3 regions of the Rhizobium sp. HT1-10 genome follow, and region 3 is predicted to be linked to each of the others. Evidence: riboswitches for the same ligand, from Rfam matches in the RefSeq annotation. Region 3 holds a riboswitch; each other region holds the start of a gene.
The links. Region 3 has a riboswitch for cobalamin ahead of bluB (5,6-dimethylbenzimidazole synthase). Riboswitches for the same ligand answer to the same signal wherever they lie in the genome.

Region 1: another riboswitch for cobalamin. It lies ahead of cobU (bifunctional adenosylcobinamide kinase/adenosylcobinamide-phosphate guanylyltransferase); the one in region 3 lies ahead of bluB (5,6-dimethylbenzimidazole synthase).
Region 2: another riboswitch for cobalamin. It lies ahead of VH564_RS07995 (ABC transporter substrate-binding protein); the one in region 3 lies ahead of bluB (5,6-dimethylbenzimidazole synthase).

Annotation. Positions count from the first base shown of each region.
Region 1 covers NZ_JBCEBQ010000003.1:588,865-593,072, reverse strand. Annotated here, with positions in the region: gene cobN (cobaltochelatase subunit CobN) at 1-328, opposite strand, end outside; gene cobW (cobalamin biosynthesis protein CobW) at 567-1,613, opposite strand; gene cobU (bifunctional adenosylcobinamide kinase/adenosylcobinamide-phosphate guanylyltransferase) at 1,617-2,141, opposite strand; cobalamin riboswitch at 2,293-2,684, opposite strand; gene VH564_RS11400 (chloride channel protein) at 2,851-4,208, shown strand, end outside.
Region 2 covers NZ_JBCEBQ010000002.1:607,660-611,867, reverse strand. Annotated here, with positions in the region: gene VH564_RS08000 (ABC transporter substrate-binding protein) at 1-1,009, opposite strand, end outside; cobalamin riboswitch at 1,514-1,741, shown strand; gene VH564_RS07995 (ABC transporter substrate-binding protein) at 1,918-2,934, shown strand; gene VH564_RS07990 (FecCD family ABC transporter permease) at 2,931-3,974, shown strand; gene VH564_RS07985 (ABC transporter ATP-binding protein) at 3,971-4,208, shown strand, end outside.
Region 3 covers NZ_JBCEBQ010000005.1:148,062-152,269, reverse strand. Annotated here, with positions in the region: gene VH564_RS15145 (acyl-homoserine-lactone synthase) at 1-515, shown strand, start outside; gene VH564_RS15140 (DUF2865 domain-containing protein) at 655-1,791, shown strand; gene bluB (5,6-dimethylbenzimidazole synthase) at 1,798-2,487, opposite strand; cobalamin riboswitch at 2,530-2,732, opposite strand; gene VH564_RS15130 (TolB family protein) at 2,770-3,600, opposite strand; gene VH564_RS15125 (DUF1003 domain-containing protein) at 3,788-4,208, shown strand, end outside.

The sequences.
Region 1 (4,208 bases), on a different contig from region 3:
TCAATGCCCCCTGCCGCGATGCCACGGCATGCAGCGCTTCCAGCGCATATTGAAAGTAGCTGGCGCCGCCGAGCGCCCGGACGATGATCATCTTGGCGTGGCGGGCGGTGCGCTCGACATAGGTGTCGACCGACATCGGATGTTTCATGCTGATGAGGCTCGCCAGCCGCAGCGAATGCGGCCCCTGCTGCTGACCATGGGCGGCAGCGATGGCGGCAAGCTCGGTATCGGCCGCCGACAAAAAAAGGATGTCGCCCGGCGTCTGGCCGAGATCGATCGCCTCGTCGCCGTCGGATATCGAGCCTTTCTGGGCTAGGAGGAGATGCATGCGGTATCTCCCTGGATGGTATTTCGGGTGGGGCGGCACCCCCCTCTGTCACCTCCGGTGACATCTCCCCCACAAGGGGGGAGATTGGCTGGGGCGGCCTCTCTGCTCACACGAAGACCACCGCCTGCAATAGGCTCATTTGGACGAGAAAGTATCAGCCGCAGCCTCCCGATCTCCCCCCTTGTGGGGGAGATGTCACCGCAGGTGACAGAGGGGGGTAAGCCGCGACGCAGCACCATCAGACCAGCGCCTCGATGGCGCCGCGCACAGCCGCATGGTCCATGTCGTGCAGCCCGATCACCACCAGCCGGGTGGCCCGCACCTCGCCCGGCGCCCAGGCGCGGTCGAAATAATGGTCGACGCGGCTGTCCACCGCCTGCAATTGCAGACGCATCGGCTTGCCCGGCACATCGACGAAGCCCTTGAGCCGCAACACGTCGTGGCGGCCGATCACCGCCTTCAGCCGCTCGATGAAGGTGACCGGCTCGGCGATCGGTCCGAGGTCGAGGATGAAACTGTCGAACTCGTCATGGTCATGCGGCGTCCCGTCGGCATGTTCGATCTCGTGATGGGAAAGGCGGTTGCCGACATCGTCCTCGGTGCCGATGCCGAGACCGAGCAGCACGGTGGCCGAGACCTCACCGTTGCGCGCCTCGATCATCGCCGGCTTGCGCTCGGTCCGCGACAGGACTTCCGCCCTGACGGCGGCAATGCCGGCGGCATCGAGCAGGTCGGTCTTGTTAAGCACGATCAGGTCGGCGCAGGTCAGCTGGTCCTCGAACAGCTCCTCGATCGGGTTGTCGTGGTCGAGCGAGGCATCCTCGGCCCGCGCCGCGTTGACCGCGTCGTGGTCGTCGGCAAACCGGCCGGCAGCGACGGCCACGCTGTCGACGACGGTGATCACGCCGTCGACGGTCACCTGGGTGCGGATGTCAGGCCAGTTGAAGGCGGCGACCAGCGGCTGCGGCAATGCCAGCCCCGAGGTCTCGATGACGATGTGGTCCGGGCGCGGCGAGCGGGCGAGCAGCTGGGTCATGGTCGGGATGAAATCGTCGGCGACGGTGCAGCAGATGCAGCCGTTGGTGAGCTCGATGATGTCGTCGGCCGAGCAGTTCTCGGCACCACAATCCTTGAGCACGTCGCCATCGACGCCGAGATCGCCGAACTCGTTGATGATGAGCGCGATGCGCTTGCCGCCGGCATTCTGCAGCAGGTTGCGGATGATGGTGGTCTTGCCGGCGCCGAGGAAGCCGGTGATGACCGTGGCGGGGATTTTCTGTTGCATGGTTCAGCCTTTCATTTTCAGCGGCAGCCCGGCGGCGACGAAATAGACGTCGGTGGCAGCGGCTGCGATCATTTGGTGGAGACGGCCGGCGTGGTCGCGGAAATCGCGCGCCATGCGGTTTTCCGGCACGATGCCGAGGCCGACCTCGTTGGAGACGAAGACCAGGCGCGCCCGGGCGCTGGGCAGGAATTGGGTGAGGGACGCGAAGGCGGCAGCCATGTCGCGCTCCTCCATCATCAGGTTGGTGACCCAGAGCGTCAGGCAATCGACCAGGATGGCGCGGCCGGGCGCGTCGACAGCTTCGAGCGTGCCGACCAGATCGAGCGGTTCCTCGTGGGTCGTCCAGCCCTCGCCGCGATCGGCGCGATGCTTCTGGATACGATCCGTCATCTCCGCATCCCAGGCGCGGCCGGTGGCGATGTAATGACGATCGAGGCCGGAGCCGGTGACGAGGGATTCGGCAAAGGTTGATTTTCCGGAACGCGCGCCGCCGATCACGAAGGCGGTGCCATGGGATGGGGATGTCATCAGGCTTATCCGATCCTCACGCGGTTGTGCGCGAGGCTGCGAACAGGCAGCCGGTCGGATCGATGGAACGCGTCGAATGGACGCGCGAAAACAACTGTTCAGCCATGACAACCTCCGTGCTGGCATCGGGACGACGTCCCCGGGTTGGGCTTTTCGCCCGGCACGGATGGCAGGTCTCCTGGCTCACGGTTGCGGCGCTCCGACCGGAACGACTTGCATCGTCCCGGTCGGAGGCCACGGATCTTTCTCGCCTTCCCGGCAGATCAACATGAAAAGGCGGACGATTCGTAGCTAAGGAGGCGTCCCACCCCGGTAGATCATGCTGCCACGCCAGTGGCTTTTCCGCTGTCTTCGGCGAAAGGGCCGCCCGCACCATTGCAGGACATCCCCCGTCGCGCCCGAACACCGGACGAAAGACCCTGACCGTTCTACAGTCGCGGGGTCGGCTGTGATAAGAGCGCCCTGGATGGGTCCGCCCGGTCACATTCCCTTTTGATCCCATACCGCTGTCGCGGCGCAGGAACCTTCCGTTATGAAAGACAAGGATTAGGACGTCGCCTTATCCAAGTCAACTGATCGACGATTTTGGTTTCTGCCACATATATGCCCGTACGACGCAGGAATCCTTCCCGGCGTCGGTCTTTTCGTCGCAATTGCCGGTGTAAAGACGTCCGAGATCAGCAACCCGTCCTCTTTCATGCGTATCGCCATGCTTCAACGATTTCATTCACCCCGCTTCGGCACGCTCAGAACACTGTTCGACGCCGGACGGATGCGAGCGATCCTGCGACAGAGCGAAGTCGGCCTGGTGATTGCCGGAGCCTTCGTCGGCATCACCTCGGGTCTGGCCGTCACCGCAATGAGCCTGATCTCCCGCCAGATGCACATGCTGATCTACGGTGTGGGCGACGATGGCCGGCTGAGCAGCGCGGTCATCGACAACAAGCTGCTGCTGTTGCTGGCCCCGATTGCCGGCGGCGTGCTGCTCGGGCTCATGCTGTTCATTCTGTCGAAGACCCGCAAGAAGCCGATGATCGACCCGATCGAAGCCAATGCCCTGCATGGCGGCCGGCTGTCGCTGACCGACAGTATCCTGGTGTCGATCCAGAACCTTATTTCCAACGGCTTTGGCGCGTCGGTGGGGCTCGAAGCCGGCTATACGCAGATCGCGGCGGGCATAGCCTCGAAGCTCGGGTTGAAACTGCAGCTGCGCCGCGGCGACCTTCGCACGCTGGTCGGCTGCGGCGCGGCCGGAGCCATTGCCGCCGCCTTCAGCGCGCCGCTGACCGGCGCCTTCTACGCCTTTGAGCTGATCATCGGCAGCTACACCATCGTCACCCTGACGCCGGTCGTCGTCTCGGCCCTTGTCGCGACCCTGGTCGCCCGGCTTCTGGCCGGCAACGACGTGATGATCGACATCGGCGATTTCGGCAGCGTCGTGCCGGCCGACTACATTCCGGCCCTGCTGCTCGGTGCCGTTTGCGCCGGCTGCGGTATCATTCTCATGCAGGGCGTCTCCTTCATCGAGGAGCTGGCGCGCAAGAGTGCCATCCCGCAATACGTCCGTCCGGCCCTCGGCGGCATCGTGATCGGACTGCTGGCGCTGGTCTCGCCCCAGGTTCTGTCGGCCGGTCATGGAGCGCTGCATCTCAATCTCGGCCGCGATGTCGCAATACCTGCCCTCATGGGCATATTGCTGCTGAAAGCGCTGGCATCGGCGGTTTCGATCGGTTCCGGCTTCCGCGGCGGCCTGTTCTTCGCCTCGCTGTTCATGGGCGCACTACTCGGCAAGATCTTCGCCTATTCCGCACCCTATTTCGACCACGCGACCCTGACGCCAATTATCTATGCCGTGGTCGGCATGAGTTCGCTCGCCGTCGCCGTCATCGGCGGCCCGCTGACGATGACGTTTCTGGCTTTGGAGATAACAGGTGACTTTCCAATCACCGCGCTGGTGCTTGCCGCCGTCATAACCTCGTCGCTGGTGGTGCGCACCACCTTCGGCTACTCCTTTGCCACCTGGCGCTTTCACCTGCGCGGCGAGAGCATCCGCAGCGCCCACGATGT
Region 2 (4,208 bases), on a different contig from region 3:
GTGCGATCCCCGCCCGCACGGCGCCTGGCACCGGGGTCTTCGGGTCGCCATCCAGCGCAGCCGCGATATCCGCCTCGAGCGAGGTTACCGCGAAGGGCAATGACAAAACGCTGCCAAAAGAGATCGCCGCAGCAACAGTTGCGCCCGCAAAGACTTCGCGTCCCTCCGTGTGGGACTTCAACAGCAGCCGCATGGGGAGCTTGCGCAGATCGCCGGCATCCTCGGACGCCGATACCCAAAGAAGCAGATCCGCTTCGAGGACGGCAAGGTCCTCGGGCGAGAGCTTCTGATAGAACCCGCCTGGGCCGATAAGACCCATCGCTGCGGGGGGCAGCTGGAATCCCAGTTCCGCCAGAAAATGGCCGCGGGTGTCGGAAGGCGCGAACAGGCCGGTCTCGCCGCCCTCGTGGTAGGCGGCGGTGGCCGTACGTCCGGCCCAATCGGGATGTCGCTGGCGGACAGTGGCAATCGTCTGGCGCGTCCTGGCGATCAGTTCGGCGGCAAGCCGATCCTTGCCGACGGCGCGCCCGATCAGCAATGTCATTTCATCCCAGGGCAGGCCATAGGTGGAAACGCCCTTCGGCTGCATCAGCACCGGCGCAATGCGCGACAGTCCGGCATATTCCGCTTCCGTAATCCCGGAACTGATGGCGACGATGAGGTCCGGCTTGAGGGTGGCGATGAGCTCGAGGCTGACAGCGCCTTTGATGAGCCGCGGATGGGCGTCTTTCAGATAGGGTTGCGCCCACGGCCAGACGCCCGACGGCTGATCGCCGTACCAATCGCGAATGGCAAGGGGAACGACCTCGAGGGCGAGCAATGTATCCTGCGTGGTGTAGCCGAGCGAGACGACGCGCTGCGCAGGTTTCGGCAGGACGGCCACGCCATAGTCACACTCAAACCGCAGGGGCTCATCCGCAGCGATGGCGGGCATTTTCAGGGCCGCAAGGGCCGCGGTTGCGGTCATACCGCAGAGAATGTCGCGTCGGCTGAAAAATGAAAAAGGCAAAGTCTGCATTCCCGTCTTGTTGTCGCAGCCGCAAGAAGCTTAGCCGGCGTGGCCTATCGCGTTGCGCGCGGAAAGACGTCCGACCGGCGGCTTAAGTTCGTGAAGGTGGCAGCGATCAGGCAAAAGCGTGTGGCGTGATGATGCATGGAAGCGCCCTCGAATATCATCCAACGATCGGGACAAATAAGTGGAGTATTTCACTCCTGTATTTTGTATGCCGCTTGGAAGTCAACCGCCCGAAGTGATTTTAGCGATCTTTCGCACGCGGCTTTCAACGGCTATGCAGCCAAAGCCGCATTCCTCACCGAGCGACTTGACAGGCAACCTGAAATACGTTTGTAACGTTATAACATTTTATATCGATGATACGGAAAGACGGATTCACCCTTTATGCAAACTTGCGCACCTCCTTTGGAAAGGCACCGCTGCACCGCCGTGAGCGCATGCAACCCTAGTTTCAGCGGCGCGTCCGCAACGCACGGCCTTGACCCGGATCGCAGGGCTGTCATAGATGACAATGACGGTTCCCTTAGGATGACTCCAAGGGGATTAATAGGGAACACGGTGCGGGCAACCCAAAAGGGACCAAGACCGTGACTGCCCCCGCAACTGTAAGCGGATTGCCGCTCATCCTCGGGCTCAAGGGCCATGCCACTGCGAAGGTTTCGCGGGAAGGCAGATGGGAAGCAGACATCCGCAAGTCAGGAGACCTGCCGTCAAGCACCATCCAATCACCCGGGCGGGGATGCCCGGAAAGGAACAGATATGACCCATCTTACCCTTCGCCATGCCTTGGCACGCATCCGTCTCGATTGGATTTTCCGTCGTTAGTCCCGGCGTGACCTAGTTTCCACGTCGCCACCAGCGGCGCGGTGACGCTCGCCATTCCCCCAAATCGAGACATGATCATGCGCCATTTTCTGACCAGCATCACGCTTGCCTGCGGCTTCCTTGTCGCCGCCGCTCCCGGCCATGCCGCAACGGCCTATCCGTTGTCTATCAACAATTGTGGCCAGCAGGTCACCTTCACCAAGGCTCCGTCGCGGATCGTGTCGATCGGCCAGGGCATGACGGAAATCCTCCTCTCGCTCGGTCTTGCCGACAAGATTGCCGGCACGGCGGTCTGGGTCGGCCCGGTGCTGCCGCAATATGCGGAGGCAAACAGCCATATCAAACGCCTCGCCGACAACGATCCGAGCTTCGAGTCGGTTGTCGGTCAACAGCCCGATCTCGTCGCGGCGGAATTTGAATGGCATGTCGGCCCGCAGGGATCCGTCGGCCGGCGGGAGCAGTTCTCCGATCTCGGCATCAACAGCTACATCTCGCCGGCCGATTGCGTCGCCAAGGTCAATGCCGGTGGCGGAGACGGCGTTCGCAGGGAGATGTTCACGATGGACCTGATCTACCAGGAAATCAGCCAACTCTCTGACATTTTCGATATCAAAGAGCGCGGCGATGCCTTGATCGCCGACCTTCGCAAGCGTGAAGCGACCGCCGTCGCTTCCATAGAAGGTCCATCGGCCCGGAACCTGCCCGTCGTCTTCTGGTACTCCAGCAAGGACGTTCGCGGCGACGCCTTCATCGCCGGCAAGAACAGCGCGCCGGCCTACATCATGAAGACGCTGGATGCCCGAAACGTCGTCACGACGGAAGAAGAATGGCCGCTTGTCGGTTGGGAGACGATCGCTGAGGCCAATCCGGCCGTTATCGTCATCGCGACAATGGACCGCCGCCGCTATGCCGCCGACGATCCGAAGGTAAAGCTCGACTTCCTTGAGAGCGACCCGGTCACAAGCCAGATGGATGCCGTCAAGAACAAGCGCTTCGTCCTGATGGACGCCCAGTCGATGAACCCGACGATCCGGACGATCGACGGCATCGAGGTCCTCGCCAAGGGGATCAAGTCCTTCGGCCCAACCCAGTGAACGCGGCGGCAGGCGAGAGATATGGTCGGTGGTGGGCCCTCTCCGTGCTCGCCACAACCGCGATCCTGCTGCTCGGCCTGGCGATCAGCCTGGCGGTGTCGATCGGCGAAATATCGATCCCGCTGCTGACGACGGCGGAGGCGGTGTCGAACCGCCTCTTCGGCACGGCCTTCGACATCAGCCGCATCCACCAGGGCATCGTCTGGGACTATCGTCTCAGCCGGGCGCTGGTGGCGGCCAGCGCCGGCGCGTCCCTGGCGCTCTGCGGCACGATCCTGCAAGCGCTTTTGCGCAATCCGCTGGCCGAACCCTATGTGCTCGGCATCTCGGCCGGCGCCTCGACGGGCGCGGTCTGCATCACGATCCTCGGCGTCGGCTACGGCGTGCTCGGCCTTTCCAGCGGCGCCTTCATCGGGGCGGTCGTCGCTTTCGGGCTGGTCGGCATTCTTGCAGTCAGTGCCGGCGGCTCAGGCGACCGCATCATTCTCTGTGGCGTTGCCGCATCGCAGCTATTCAATGCCCTGACTTCCTACATCGTCACCACATCGGCCAATGCCGAACAGGCCCGGGGCGTGCTCTTCTGGCTGCTCGGTTCGTTCAGCGGCGTGCGCTGGCCGGACGTCTATCTCTCGGTACCGGTGACGCTGGCGGGCTTCGTCATCTGTCTTTGTCACGTCCGGGCGCTGGACGCCTTCGTGTTCGGTGTCGACGCGGCGACTTCGCTCGGCATTGCCGTCCGGCGCGTGCAGATCGTCCTGCTCGGCACCACCGCCTTGATGACCGCAAGCGTGGTCAGCATGGTCGGCTCCATCGGCTTCGTCGGGCTTGTCATTCCCCATGCTGCCCGCTTTCTCGTCGGGCCGTCGCACGGGCGCCTGCTGCCGGCAACGGCGCTGGGAGGCGCGATCTTCATGGTCGCGGCCGACATCGTCTCGCGCATCATCATTCCGCAACAGATCTTGCCGATCGGCGTGGTCACAGCGCTTTTCGGCGCCCCGGCCTTTGCGATCATCCTCTATCGCGTTCGGAGGAACTCATGAGCATTGCGGTCGATCAGGTATCGTTTTCCGCCGGCAATACACTGATCATTGACGGCATCAGCCTTGACGTGTCGCGCGGAAAGGTTCTGGGACTGCTTGGGCCGAACGGATCGGGGAAATCGAGCCTGCTGCGGCTGATCTGCCGGTTGCGCAAGGCGAGCAGCGGCATCATACGGTTGGGCGACCAGGACGTCGCCGCGCTGTCGAGGGCCGAGCTTGCCCGCCGCGTCGGGT
Region 3 (4,208 bases):
TCGACCAGTACGACCTGTCCAACCCGATCTATGTGATGTCTTATTCGGATGAGACGGGAAAACTACGCGGCGCACTGCGGCTGCTGCCGACGCTCGGGCCGAACATGCTGGACGACACCTTTCCGATCCTGCTCGGTCACCGACCGCAAATCCGCAGCGCCACCGTCTGGGAATCCAGCCGCTTCTGTATCGACCCGGAGATCTCGCAGGACCGGGCCTCCAACCAGGTGACGGTGGCGGCCGCCGAATTGATGTGCGGCGTCGGCGAACTCGGCCTGTCGTCCGGACTGACCCATATCGTCACCGTCACCGACGTCTTCCTGGAGCGCATGTTTCGCCGGATGGGTTGCCCCGGGGAACGCATCGGCGAGCCGCAGAAGATCGGTTCGGTTCATGCCGTCGCCGTCTCCTGGGAGGTCAACCAGGGGCTCTTGCAGCGGATGAAGGCCGTGGCCGAGATCGACGGAACCGTGCTGCCGCCGGAGACGACGGTGGCGCTTGCCCGCGCCGCATGACCAATCGCGCCAGTCGCTGGGTCGCAGGGCTGGCGCAAGTCGCGCGGCGTCAAATGGCTGGCTTGTGCTATAGGGTGACTCGCCGCACGCTTCCCGAGCGTCGCGGCGCATTCAAGCAGGGCAGGCCAGAGGCGTCACGGTGGGCTGGAAACATTCATTCTTCGCGATCGGCACGTGGCTTTCGATGACGGCGCCGCTGGCTGCCCAGACGAACGAAATCTGCGACGACCTGCGCGGCCGGATGGCCGATCTCACCGAGACAATCGGCACCGGCACGCAGCTTCGGCAATATCGCAGCGCCGTTGCCGAACAGAGTTCCGAGATCCGCAAGGTCGAAAACGACCTGGAGGACAACGAGTGCTCCTCCGGCAGCATGGTCATCATCAACGGCGACGATGACGGCACCTGCGGGCGGATCGAGGATACGCTGCGGCGGATGCAGCAGAATCTCGACGACCTCATTGCCAAGCGCGACCAGTTGCAAAAGGGCGGAAATTCAAGCGACGGCGAGCGCCAACGGCTCGCCAGCGCCCTCACCGCCAATGGCTGTGACGAACCCGACAGCAGCCAAGGCGACACCATCATCAGCAACCGACCGCCGCCGCTGGATGCAGCGCCCGGCCCAGGTTCATCCGGCGTTACCACACTCGACCGCAGCGGCGGCCCCTCGACCGGCGCCGAGCCGCCGCTATCACCGGGCCAGAGCTACGCCGTCGGTCAATCCTATGCCGGCAGCAATGTGCGTACCGTTTGTGTGCGCACCTGCGACGGTGGTTTCTTTCCGATGACACCCAATGCGACAGCGAGCGACTTCCCGCGGGACGGCGAGACCTGCGCCAAGATGTGCCCGGGCGTCAAGACCGAGCTGTTCTTCCACCAGCTGCCGAACCAGGAGACGTCGGCGATGATCTCGGCCTCCTCCGGAGCGCCCTACAGCGCCATGCCCTATGCCTTCGCCTATCGCAAAAGGCCGCCGAACGAGAAGACCAGCTGCACATGCAATTTGCCGGCTTACTATGAGGAAATGCGGCGCCAGAACGCCATGAGCGGCCGATCAGAGGCCCCTGCCGCCGGCTCGATCACCACCATCGGCCCGAAAGCAACGCCTCCGGCCGCCGCACCCGCCCCTTCCAAAAGCGACGCTCCGCCGGTCGATCGCCCCTATGACCCGGCAACAGACAAGGCGCGACAGGTCGGTCCGGCCTTTCTGTCGTCGGATCAGCACAAGCTCGACCTGGACCGCCCCGCCGGCCCAAGGCTGCAGCCGGAACAGTAGCGACCGTCAGCGCCGCTGCTGACCCCAGCCATCCTGGAAAATCAAATCCTGAAGCGGCAGGCGCTGGCGCCAGCCTCTGACGGCGAGTTCCGGTTCCCCGTAGAGTTGGTCGACGAAGCCCAGACAAAGCCAGGCGATGATCTCGATGCGCTCTGGGATACCAAGCAAGGCGCGGAGGTCGGCATCGTGGAAGATGCTGACCCAGCCGACACCGACGCCCTCAGCCCGCGCCGCTAGCCAGAGATTCTGCACGGCGCAGACGGTCGAATAGGCGTCCATCCTCGGGTTATGCGTCCGACCGAGCACGACCGGTCCGGCCCGATCCGGATCGCAGGTGATGCAGATGCTGAGCGGCGCCTTGCGGATGCCTTCGAGCTTCAGCGCCCTGTAGCTGTCCTGGCGGGCGCCGTCGAACTGCAGTGCCGCCTCTTCATTGGCGCGCTCGAAGGCTTCGAAGGCGCGTTGCCGAAGGGTAGCGTCGCGCACCAGGATGAAATTCCAGGGCTGCATGAAGCCGACCGAAGGCGCATGATGGGCGGCACCGAGGAGACGCGCGATCAGATCGTCAGGCAAGGGGTCCGGCAGGAACTGGTCGCGCACGTCGCGCCGGGTTTCGATGGCGTGGTATATGACGTTGCGCTCGGCAACGGAAAAGGCTTGCTCCCGGACGAGATCGTCCTTCGCTTCGGATTGCATCGTTTTCTCCCCAACAATGCCAACCGCCCGCCGTCCGCGCGGGCAAGTCTATCGCATCAGGCCGGTCTTCTGGCTCGGCGTCGTCTGGTCGATGCTGCCTTCCCGGTCTGGCGACCAGTGACATCGATCTGGGGGCAACCGCCCCCATGCATCGCCATCCGCCATACAGCGTTGGGCACGCGCCGGGTTTTCGCCGGCTTCCCGATTCTCCCGCTCTCGCGGGCACCTGATGGCAGTGATATGCGTGATCTACCGAACGAAGGCAAGCCGATCGGGATGAACTCAGACCTCGGCTTCGTAGCGGACATAGGCAAATTCATCGCCATCAGGCGCCCAGCTGGGCACGTTGATCGTCCCCTGACCGCCGAACAGTTCGAACAGCGTGGTGATGTTGCCGCCATCCATATCCATCAGCCGCAGCCGCACAGGCAGATCGCGGGGGTGATCGAAGACGTCGCCGTCGTAGGACAGCAGGACGACCTTGTCGCCTGATGGCGAAGGATGCGGAAACCAGTTGCCGAATTCGTCATCGGTCAATTGCTGAAGATCGGTGCCGTCAGGCCGGACGCGCCAGATCTGCATACGGCCGCTGCGGCTCGAATTGAAATAGATCCACTGGCCATCGGCGGACCAGTCCGGGCCGTCGTTGCGGCCTTCGCCATGGGTGAGCCGCGTCTCCTCGCCGCCGTCAACCGATATCGTGTAGATATCGAAGAGATCGCCGCGAATGCCGCAATAGCTGAGCCGCCGTCCGTCCGGCGACCAACCATGCCAGTAGGAGGGCAGATTGGCCGTGACCCGACGCGGTGTGCCGCCTTCCGCCGGTACGAGATAGATGCAGGATTTTCCGAACTGGACCTTGTCGCAGAGCGCAATCATCGAACCATCCGGCGATATGCCGTGGTCGTTGTTGCAGCGCGTGGCAAAATCCGTTTCCACCTGTTCGACATCGGCCTTGCCGTCGAGCGACAGGCGGTAAAGCAGCCCCTCGTCATTCACCAGCAGGTAGCGCCCGTCCGGAGAGAAATTGGGCGCCTCGACGAGGCGATCCGTTTGCCAGACCACCCGTGACTGTTTCGTGGCAATGTTGAATATCTCGATCGAACTGCGCATGCCTCACCCGCTTTCCAATTCCTGCCGCCCTCAATTGCCGGCGGCAGGCTTGTTTTAACGGGGCCGCCACCTGACGGCAACCGCAGGCCGGAGCGCGAATGCGTGAGACGCTGCCGGCTGCGCTGTTTTGCCGTTGCAATTGCCTGCTTCAACCGAATAGTGGAGCCAGACAGAACCGGAGCGACGCATGCCCAATTTTCCGCATTTGATCCAGTCCCATTTCGACAAGCCCCCCGAGGATCTTGGTGCCATCGAGAAGCGTGTGCTGAAGCGGGCCCATGAACGAAAGGTCATCTCGACCGACGTCAACGCTGCATTCTCGGCCAATGCCTCGCTCGGCGAGCGCGTCGCCGACAGCATTGCCCGCATCGGCGGCTCGTGGTCTTTCATCATTTCCTTCCTGACCTTCCTGGTGGCCTGGACTGCGCTCAACACCTTCATCCTCGCATCAGGCGCCTTTGATCCCTATCCCTTCATCTTCCTCAACCTGATCCTCTCGATGATCGCTGCCATCCAGGCCCCGATCATCATGATGTCGCAGAACCGCCAGGCCGAGCGCGATCGCTTCGAGGCCGCGAAGGACTACGAGGTCAACCTCAAGGCTGAGC